3 regions of the Clostridium sp. CTA-19 genome follow, and region 3 is predicted to be linked to each of the others. Evidence: riboswitches for the same ligand, from Rfam matches in the RefSeq annotation. Region 3 holds a riboswitch; each other region holds the start of a gene.
The links. Region 3 has a riboswitch for lysine ahead of ACYUE0_RS09750 (amino acid permease). Riboswitches for the same ligand answer to the same signal wherever they lie in the genome.

Region 1: another riboswitch for lysine. It lies ahead of lysA (diaminopimelate decarboxylase); the one in region 3 lies ahead of ACYUE0_RS09750 (amino acid permease).
Region 2: another riboswitch for lysine. It lies ahead of kal (3-aminobutyryl-CoA ammonia lyase); the one in region 3 lies ahead of ACYUE0_RS09750 (amino acid permease).

What each region holds. Positions count from the first base shown of each region.
Region 1 covers NZ_BAAABH010000009.1:59,390-62,685, reverse strand. Annotated here, with positions in the region: gene ACYUE0_RS06950 (DUF6483 family protein) at 1-212, shown strand, start outside; gene lysA (diaminopimelate decarboxylase) at 393-1,688, opposite strand; lysine riboswitch at 1,815-1,991, opposite strand; gene eutM (ethanolamine utilization microcompartment protein EutM) at 2,191-2,481, opposite strand; gene ACYUE0_RS06935 (phosphate propanoyltransferase) at 2,559-3,209, opposite strand; gene ACYUE0_RS06930 (acetaldehyde dehydrogenase (acetylating)) at 3,209-3,296, opposite strand, start outside.
Region 2 covers NZ_BAAABH010000024.1:30,013-33,308, reverse strand. Annotated here, with positions in the region: gene ACYUE0_RS13130 (cell wall-binding repeat-containing protein) at 1-920, shown strand, start outside; lysine riboswitch at 1,601-1,778, shown strand; gene kal (3-aminobutyryl-CoA ammonia lyase) at 1,954-2,334, shown strand; gene kce (3-keto-5-aminohexanoate cleavage enzyme) at 2,623-3,296, shown strand, end outside.
Region 3 covers NZ_BAAABH010000015.1:21,938-25,233, reverse strand. Annotated here, with positions in the region: gene ACYUE0_RS09750 (amino acid permease) at 1-1,322, opposite strand, end outside; lysine riboswitch at 1,513-1,686, opposite strand; gene ACYUE0_RS09745 (ligand-binding sensor domain-containing protein) at 1,803-3,296, opposite strand, start outside.

The sequences.
Region 1 (3,296 bases), on a different contig from region 3:
TAAAATATATAAATGAATGCAAAATTAATGAAGCTGAAAACCTGTTATTTGAAGCTGTATACTCTCACAAATTACCTGAGTTGTTAGAATTGGCATTATTTTTTTACGAAGAAATTAATAAATTTTCCTTAGACAAGTTAATTGATTGTAATTTTTCAAAAGAAGAAATTTTAGATGGTCTAAATACTATAAAAAAAATTTACAATGTTTAAAGAAAACAAAAGGTTTAAAAATATACTTTCTATTTTTAAACCTTTCTAATTATGTTTATCATTTTCAAAATTATTCACTTTCACCAAGAAACATCTTTAAAATTTTTTTATAATTAGTGGGTGCCAAAATTTAATACTTTCATTTAAATATATAACTTTTTAAAATTTTAGTTTTATCATCTATACTACTTCTAATTTAAATAAATCTTCATAACTTTGTCTTTTACATATTAATTTGCTTTTTCCATTTTGTACTGATACTACTGCTGGTTTTGTTATTTTATTGTAGTTTGATGCCATTGAATATCCATATGCACCAGTTGATGAAACTATTAATATATCTCCACTTTTAATGTCCATAATATTAGTATCTGTTATAAGTATATCACCACTTTCACAACACTTACCTGATATTGTAACTTGGTTTTTTCTCTTTTCTCCTATTTTATTAGCAATTGCACATTCATATCCTGCTTGGTATAAGGAGGGTCTTATATTATCTGTCATTCCACCATCTACACTTACATAAGTTCTTATACCTTTTATATGTTTCATAGCTCCTACTGTATATATTGTACTTCCCCCATTTGCTACTATTGACCTTCCTGGTTCTATTATTAAAATAGGTACTTTTATATCAATTTTTTTACATACTTCCTCTGTTTTTTCTATTATCGCTTCACAGAATTTTTTTATTGTTTTCGGTTTATCTTCTTCCGTATAATAAACTCCCATCCCTCCACCTAAATCTACTTCTTTTATATCTATGTTATAGGATTCCTTTATTTCTTTTACTAAGTTCATCATTATTTTAACTTCATCTAAATACGGCTCTACTTCAAATATTTGTGACCCTATATGCGCATGTATCCCTACTAACTCTATATTTTTATAATTATTTAATTTCTCTAATGCGTTATATAAATCTCCATTTGATAATGTAAATCCGAACTTAGAGTCAATTTGTCCAGTTTTTATATATTCATGTGTGTGCGCTTCTATTCCAGGAGTTATCCTAAAGTAAACAGCTTGTTTTTCACCTTTTTCTTCACAAATTTTTTCTAATAATTCTAATTCATAATAGTTGTCTACAACAAATCTTCCAACTCCTAGTTCTACACCCATTTTTATTTCTTCTATTGTTTTATTATTTCCATGAAATAATATTTTTTCCATAGGGAATTGGGCCTTATATGCTGTATATAATTCTCCTCCTGATACTACATCAAGACATAACCCTTCTTCATTTATTAACTTACACATATATATAGGTAAAAATGCTTTACCTGCATAAGCCACTCTATTATTTTCTTTATTTACTCTAAAATGTTTTGCATACTCTCTACAGTTATTTCTAACTAACTCTTCATCAAATACGTAAAGTGGTGTTTGATATTTTTCTCTAAGTTCTTTACAACTTACACCCCCTATATACAATTCATTTTCTTTTACCAACATAGTTCCTTGTAATTTCATAATAGTTTCCTCCTAATTTTGGGTATTTTGCTTTTGCTACAGGGTGTGTATATCTTTTTAAATATAAAAAACCCCTTAAGTAACACTTAAGGGGACATAAAATCAATATAAATATACCATTTATTCCTCAAATGTAGCTCAACACAATTTAAACTTGTGACAGTTATGCATATATTTTATACATACCCAGGTATATAACCTTAAAGCATAAGTTATATCCTTCGGCGATAACTCCTTTTCCAATAAATCATTGTGCTTACCTCATTATTGGTACTTATAAATATCGCGACCTCTACAATCAATATTCTTTTATTTAATACGTTATTTTACATATGATTTTTATATTTGTCAACAGTTTTTTTATATTTTATTTAGTATAAACCTTATTTAATTTATAATTAATCTAATTTTATTTAACTAAATTTTTATAAAAAAAGGAGCTATTGCTCCATTAATTTTTATAAGTTAATTTTGCAATAACTCCTTCATTTTAATTAAAATACTATTTTACAGCTTCTTTAGCTGTTGGAAGAATTACTTCAACCTCAGAATGTGGACGAGGTATTACGTGAACTGATGTTAATTCTCCAACACGTTGTGCAGCAGCAGCACCAGCATCTGTAGCAGCTTTAACAGCTCCAACATCTCCTCTAACCATAACAGTTACAAGTCCGCCTCCAACATATTCTTTACCTATTAAGTATACATTTGCAGCTTTAACCATAGCGTCTGCTGCTTCTATTGCTCCTACTAAACCTTTTGTTTCTATCATTCCTAATGCATCGTATTTCATTTGAAAATCCTCCTAAATATAGTTATTTTTTTATTTTATTTTTAATTATAAACTCTTATTTTAATCTTGTGGTTTTCTTATTTTACTATTGTTATTTTTGATTTTGAGTTAATGCCCATTGCATTAGCTTCTTCTATGTCAAGATGGCATTCAAGCTTTGAAGTATCATTAGCTCTAATAGCGACGTTGCTATATGTTCCGCCTCTTAAATCATCAAATTTTATTGATACTATCTCTCCATCACACACGCCTAAATTTTTAGCATCTTCAGGTGTCATGTGGATATGTCTTTGTGCAACTATTAAACCTTCTTCTAGCTGAACAGAACCTTTTGGTCCAACTAGTGTAATTCCAGCTGTTTTGCTTAATTCTCCAGACAGTCTTACATATTGTGCTGCACCAAGTTTAATACAGTCTCCCATTAGCACTTCAATTTGAGACTTACTTCTTGCTGGTCCAAGAATTCTAATTTTCTCAATTGCACCTTTTGGTCCACAAATTGTGATAGTTTCTTTGCATGCATATTGTCCAGGTTGAGATAAGTCTTTAAGTTTTGTAAGGTTATAACCTTCACCAAATAGAGTATTTATATCTTTTTGTGAAAGGTGTGCATGTCTATTAGAAACACCTACTGGAATTTCAGATGAATTTCCAGTAATTACAGCATTTGATCCTTTATCCTTCACAGCTTCTAATAAAACCTTTAGTAATTCTTCGTAATTTTCCATTAGTTGTTCCCCTTCATAGTAGCAATTATTTGATTAACTAAGTCTAAAAGTTCTTCATTTTTTCCGCTTTCATTCTTAGCTTCGCTA
Region 2 (3,296 bases), on a different contig from region 3:
CTAATTTACAAATGCCAATAATCTTAACACCTAAGGATTCTGTTGCATCAGAAGTGAAAAACTTTATATCAGAAAATAGTATTTCAAAAAGCTATGTGATTGGAGGAACATCAGCAGTTTCTGAAAATGTAGCAAATGAGTTTAAAAATGTAGAAAGAATTTCAGGTGCAAACAGGTTTGAAACAAATGCTAATATATTTAAAAAATTTATTAGTGACATAAGTTTTGATACTGCTTATGTTGCAACTGGTATGAATTATCCTGACGCATTAGCAGGTAGTGCATTAGCGGGAAAAACTAATTCACCATTAATATTAACAAATGGAAGTGTTATAGAAAATGATAATTTTGAATATATAAGAGGTCAAATGTCAAAAGAAATATACATATTAGGTGGACCAACTGTAATAAATGATTCTGTAATGGATACGTTAAAAAAAGAAATGGGATATGGTGAAATAAAGCATGTTATAGATAAGGATATTGAAGTAAAGCATAAGTCACAAGCTAAATTACCTACAACGGTGACAGCATTACTTACGGACGGAAGAGAAAAAGAAATTTTTGCTGAATGGGATGTAAGATCAATTGATACATCAAAAATAGGAACAAAATCTTATACTGGAGTAGCTATGGGTAAAGAAGTTACTTTAACTGTTAAAGTAGTTCCAGTAATAGAAAAACTAGATGACATGAGTGCAGTAATAGAAAAAGGTGATAACTTTACATTCCCTACAACAGTTAAAGCTACAATGAGTGATAATACTATAAAAGAATTTAATATTGTTTGGAATAGCACTGCTTTAGATAGCAATAAAGTTGGTACTTACAAATTTATAGGTACAATAGATGGTGAAGATAAAAAAGTAAATTTAACTGTTACAGTAAAAGATATATTTAGGGTTTTAGATATTAAATAAATAAAAACAATTAGAAATAGAAAATGAGACAGGGTTAAAATTAATTTTAACCCTGTCTCGCTTTTTGTATAAAGTTTAAAATTTTAACATTAACTTATATAGGGTTCCAAATTAAATTTTAAACTTATTCATTTATCAAATGAGAAAATTCAAATTAATATTTTATCAATAACTAACTGTATTTGTACTTATTTTCTCAACTAATAACAAAAATTTGATGTATAAATTTAAATTGGAGCTTGTTTCTCTATAATTTTATGAAGTGAGAATCTTAAATGAAAAATTATTTCCCTATAAAATTAACAATTAAAATTATTATTAAAACTAAAGGGATTGTATCTGATATCGAGTATTGTAGGAGGCACAATAATTTTAAGTAAAAAATTAAGTAATATGTAAAAAACAAGATATTATAATAGAAAAATGGTAGGATTTAAAACTTTAGAGCGATAAAATATTTAAAAAAAATTAAAATGATACTAAACTAAAAGCTGTTTAATTTCAAATATATAAAAAAATATATAAAAAATTAATCGAAAAATACTTAACTTAACTTAAAATTGTCGAAACAAAAATAAATTTTCTGAAAATAATATTGATTTTTAAAACAATGAATATTATAATATATATAGACGGTGAATTTACCGTTTGAATTTATTCTATAGCCAAACTAAATATTGTACATAAATAGAGGAGCAAATAATAGGCTAACAATTATGTGATAAAGTGAAGAACCACTGATAATAATTGTGAAGGGTTTATTTGCCGAAAGATTAAAATTGTTCTTAAATTTAATCTTGGGTGTAGAAAGGATATTTCTGCAACTGTCATAAGATTTTATGGTGCGCTATTTGTGTGATGAATTATGTTAAATTTCATTGCATCAATGGGTATTATATAATCTTTTGAAATTAAAAGAATATGTTATATAATGCTCTGATAAGTGCTGAAATTTTCAGTGCTTTTTTATTTTGTATAAAGTTATTTTATACAAAACATTGTATTTCAATTATTATATGGGGGTGGATTACATATGAAATCTATTATTAGAATGAGAATGAGTGCTCATGACGCACATTACGGTGGAAACTTAGTTGACGGTGCTCGTATGTTACAATTATTTGGAGACGTAGCAACAGAGTTATTAATCATTAATGATGGTGATGAAGGATTATTTAAAGCTTATGATAGCGTAGAATTTTTAGCACCAGTTTATGCAGGGGATTATATAGAAGCTGTAGGCGAAATCGTTAAAGTAGGAAATAGTTCAAGAAAAATGGTTTTTGAAGCTAGAAAAGTTATAGTTCCAAGACCAGATATAAATGATTCAGCTTGTGACGTATTAGAAGAACCAATAGTTGTTTGTAAAGCTAGCGGAACTTGTGTAGTACCAAAAGATAAAAAAAGAAAATAAGAAAATAAGAAATAGAATGAAAGTTTTATATAAAAAGATTTAGTAAATTGTTTAATATATTAATATTTCAATAAGAACGTTTAAAAGGGTTAAAAATATCAATAGATTATGGAAAAAACCTTTATTACAGGGAAGTTCTAAAGACTATCTGAATAAAGTAAAATTTTAAACAGACTATGATAACGTTTAGTTATAAAAAACTTGTTAAAAAAATAACAATAATTTATTTGTATGTGTATACAGACGCCAAATTAAATTATTAATGTGTTTTGAAAAGAGGGGAAAAATATGGATAAGTTAATTATTACAGCTGCTATATGTGGAGCAGAAGTAACAAAGGAAAATAATCCAAATGTTCCTTACACTGTTGAAGAAATAGGGGAAGAAGCTTATAAAGCATATAAAGCAGGTGCAAGTGTAATTCACTTACACGTTAGAGAAGATGACGGTAAACCAACTCAATGTAAAGATAGATTTAAAGCTTGCATTGATGAAATAAGAAAAAGATGTAAAGATGTTATAATTCAACCTTCAACAGGTGGAGCGGTTGGAATGTCTAATGCAGAAAGACTTCAACCAGTTGAATTGAAACCAGAAATGGCAACACTTGATTGTGGTACTTGTAATTTCGGTGGAGATGAAATTTTTGTTAATACAGAAAATACAATAAAAGAATTCGGAGAAAAAATGATCGCTTTTAATGTAAAACCTGAAATAGAGGTTTTTGATAAAGGTATGATCGATATGGCAATAAGATTAGAAAAAAAAGGTTATATTAAAAAACCTATGCACTTTAACTTTGTAATGGGTGTAAACGGTGGTATAAGCGCAGACATGAGAGATTTCTTATTCATGAAGGACAGTATACCAGCAGGAAGTACTTACACAGTTTCAGGAATAGGTAGAAATGAATTTACATTAGCTGCAATGTCAATGCTTGCTGGAGGACATGTAAGAGTTGG
Region 3 (3,296 bases):
CCAATATAAGATGCTATCAAGCCTTGCCAATCTATTGTATCCCCACTTAAATAGCTATATCCTTGTCCTATTATTATTATTACACACATTACCAATGCAATAATTGGCCCTAGTGGATATAATTTAGCTTTATATTTTAAATCAGATAATTTTTTATCTTGTGCTATATAGGCTTTTCTAAACCTATAGTGACAAAGTGCAATGCCTACCCAAGCTATAAATCCGGCTAATCCTGATGCTGCTACTAACCATACATAAACTGTATTTTCTGCAAAAGCTCCTGTTAAAAAACATATTGATGCAATAGCAGTAGTTAATACTATAGCATTAACAGGAACTCCTTTTGAATTAGTTTTTGCAAAAGCTTTTGGTGCCATTCCATCCTTAGCCATAGCATGTAACATTCTACTTGATGCATACATTCCTGAATTTCCTGCTGATAATATTGATGTTAAAATTACAGCATTCATTATTGATGCAGCCATAGGTATTCCTGCTCTTTCAAAAACAACAGTAAAAGCACTTTGTTCTACTCCTAATTCAGTATAAGGTATTATAGCTCCAATAATAACAATAGTTCCTAAATAAAATATTAATATTCTCCAAAATATAGTACTTACTGCCTTAGGTATAGTTTTCTCTGGATTTTCACTTTCAGCTGCTGCGACCCCAACAAGTTCTGTTCCTTGAAATGCAAATCCAGCCAATAAAAAAATCATAAATATTGAATTTTTACCTCCAACAAAAGGCCCTCCATTTGAAGTAAAGTTTTCAAATCCTATCCTTTCCCCACCTATTACTCCTAAAATAGTTAAAACTCCAATTATCAAAAATATTATTACTGTAACAATTTTTATACTAGCAAACCAATATTCTGATTCTCCAAAAGCTTTAGAAGATAACAAGTTCAATCCTACTATTATAGTTAAAAATATAATACTCCATATAACTGGCTTTACATCTGGAAACCAATATTTCATTATCAACCCACCAGCTACCATTTCTGCTGCTATCGTTATTGCCCAGTTATACCAATAATTCCAACCAAGTGCAAATCCCAATGATGGATCTATAAATTTTGTTGCATAAGCACTAAAGGAACCAGATATAGGCATATATGTAGCCATTTCCCCCAAACTAGTAATTAAAAAATATACCATAACGCCAATTAACCCATACGCTATTAGTGCGCCTCCTGGACCTGCCTTATGTATGGTATCTCCCATTGCAAGAAATATACCTGTACCTATGGCACCTCCCATTGCAATCATGTTTAGATGTCGTGATTTTAAACCTCTTTGTAACTCTTCATTGTTTTGCATTACTTTCCTCCTTATGGGCATTTTATTAGGTAATCCATAATAACTGCTCAATTATTAATTCCCATAAGTAATTAACCAAGATACATCCACATTGAATAAACTGAATAATTATTCATATTCTAAAAAACAAAAAACCATAAGCATATACTTATGGCTTCGAATTCTTTTAAAAAATAATCTTCAAAGTTTATAAAGTAATAGCCCTCCACAAAATATTTTGTGACAGTTTTACATATATTCTATATAAAACCAGCTAATAGCCTTAAAGCATCCGCTATTAACTTCGGCAAAATTTCCTTTTTTATTACTTCATCGTGCTTGTCTCCATAATAATACTCTTAAATTTTGCTCCTCTATCTTAATTATTTACTTTTTAATATATGTATTATTATGCATCTTTTAAACTTTCAAGTCAATACATATTATATTTTTCAGAATTATATCTCATTTCCAATTTTTCTAATTTTCACATATTGAAAATTATTGATAAATTGGCAACGTTATTATAAATTCACTTCCTTTTCCTAATTCGCTTTTCAATTCAATAGTTCCTTTATGAAGTTTTATTAATTGCATTGTAAGTGTTAACCCAAGACCACTTCCACCATGTTCTTCTGACGATTTATCATAAGCTTGAGAAAATCTATTAAATATACTTTCATGATTCTGTTTATCTATGCCAACTCCAGTGTCTCTTACAGATATAGATATGGTATCACCGTTATCAAATATTCTTATTTCTATTAGCCCACCTCTATTAGTAAATTTAACTGAGTTCCCTATTAAATTAATTATGCATCTTTCAATATCACTTGGATCACATTCTATAATCTTTTCCTCAATTTCAGGATCAATTATAAGTTCTATACCTTTATCTTCTATAAATTCTTTCATAGATAAAGCTAATTCTTCAACTAAATAAACTATATCCACCTTTTGTATATGAATTTTATAACTTCCTGAGTCAATTTTTGATGTATCAATTATATTATTTATAAGCCTTAGCAATCTATTAGAATTTTTGGTCATAACATCTAAATAATATATCATTTTTTCATTTTGTATTGTTATTTTATCTATAGTAAATCTATTTAAAAGTTGAAGTGTAGACATAACAACATTTAATGGAGTCCTTAGTTCATGTGATAAATTAATAAAATAGTTGTTTTTATATCTTTCTGTTTCTATTAATTTGTCATATAATTTTTTGTTTTCCTTTAATTTTGTGTTAAGTTCAAAAGTTCTTTGATGTACCATCTTTTCTAATATATTTACATAATTCCATATTATATATATAAGTAAAGTTAATATTAAAATATAAATCAAGTATGCAATAGGAGTTCTCCAAGGAGGATTCATTATATTTATCGATAATTTGGTCTCCTCGCTCCAAATCCCTGCAGTATTTCTAGCTTTAACTGTAAACACATATTTCCCTGGTGGTATATTAGTGTAATTACCATAATTCCTATTTTTACAATATACCCATTCCTTATCAAATCCATTTAATTTATAGCAATATTCAGTTTTAGATGTATTGTTGTATTCTGGAAGAAAAAATTCTACATTAAAGTGATTTTCGTTATATTTAAGTGTAATGTTTTTATTATATTTTAATATATTTCCATTAAATAAAACCTCTTTAATAACTACTTTGGGAATATAATTATCTTGATTTAGATTTTTAGGATAAAACGTGCTAAATCCATTAATTCCACCAAAAAACATTTCTCCTGATTTACTTTTAAACATAGAATAAGAATTAAACTCATTACTTTGCAATCCATCTGTTACATTAAATTTTAAAAATTTATTTTGTTTTATATCTAATTTTGATATACCATTATTAGTACTCATCCATGGATTTTGTTCTTCATCTATAAGAAGACCATAAACAAAATTATTAGATAACCCTTCATTTTCTGTATATACTGTAAATTCCTCTGTTTTAGGATTAAATTTATTTAATCCATA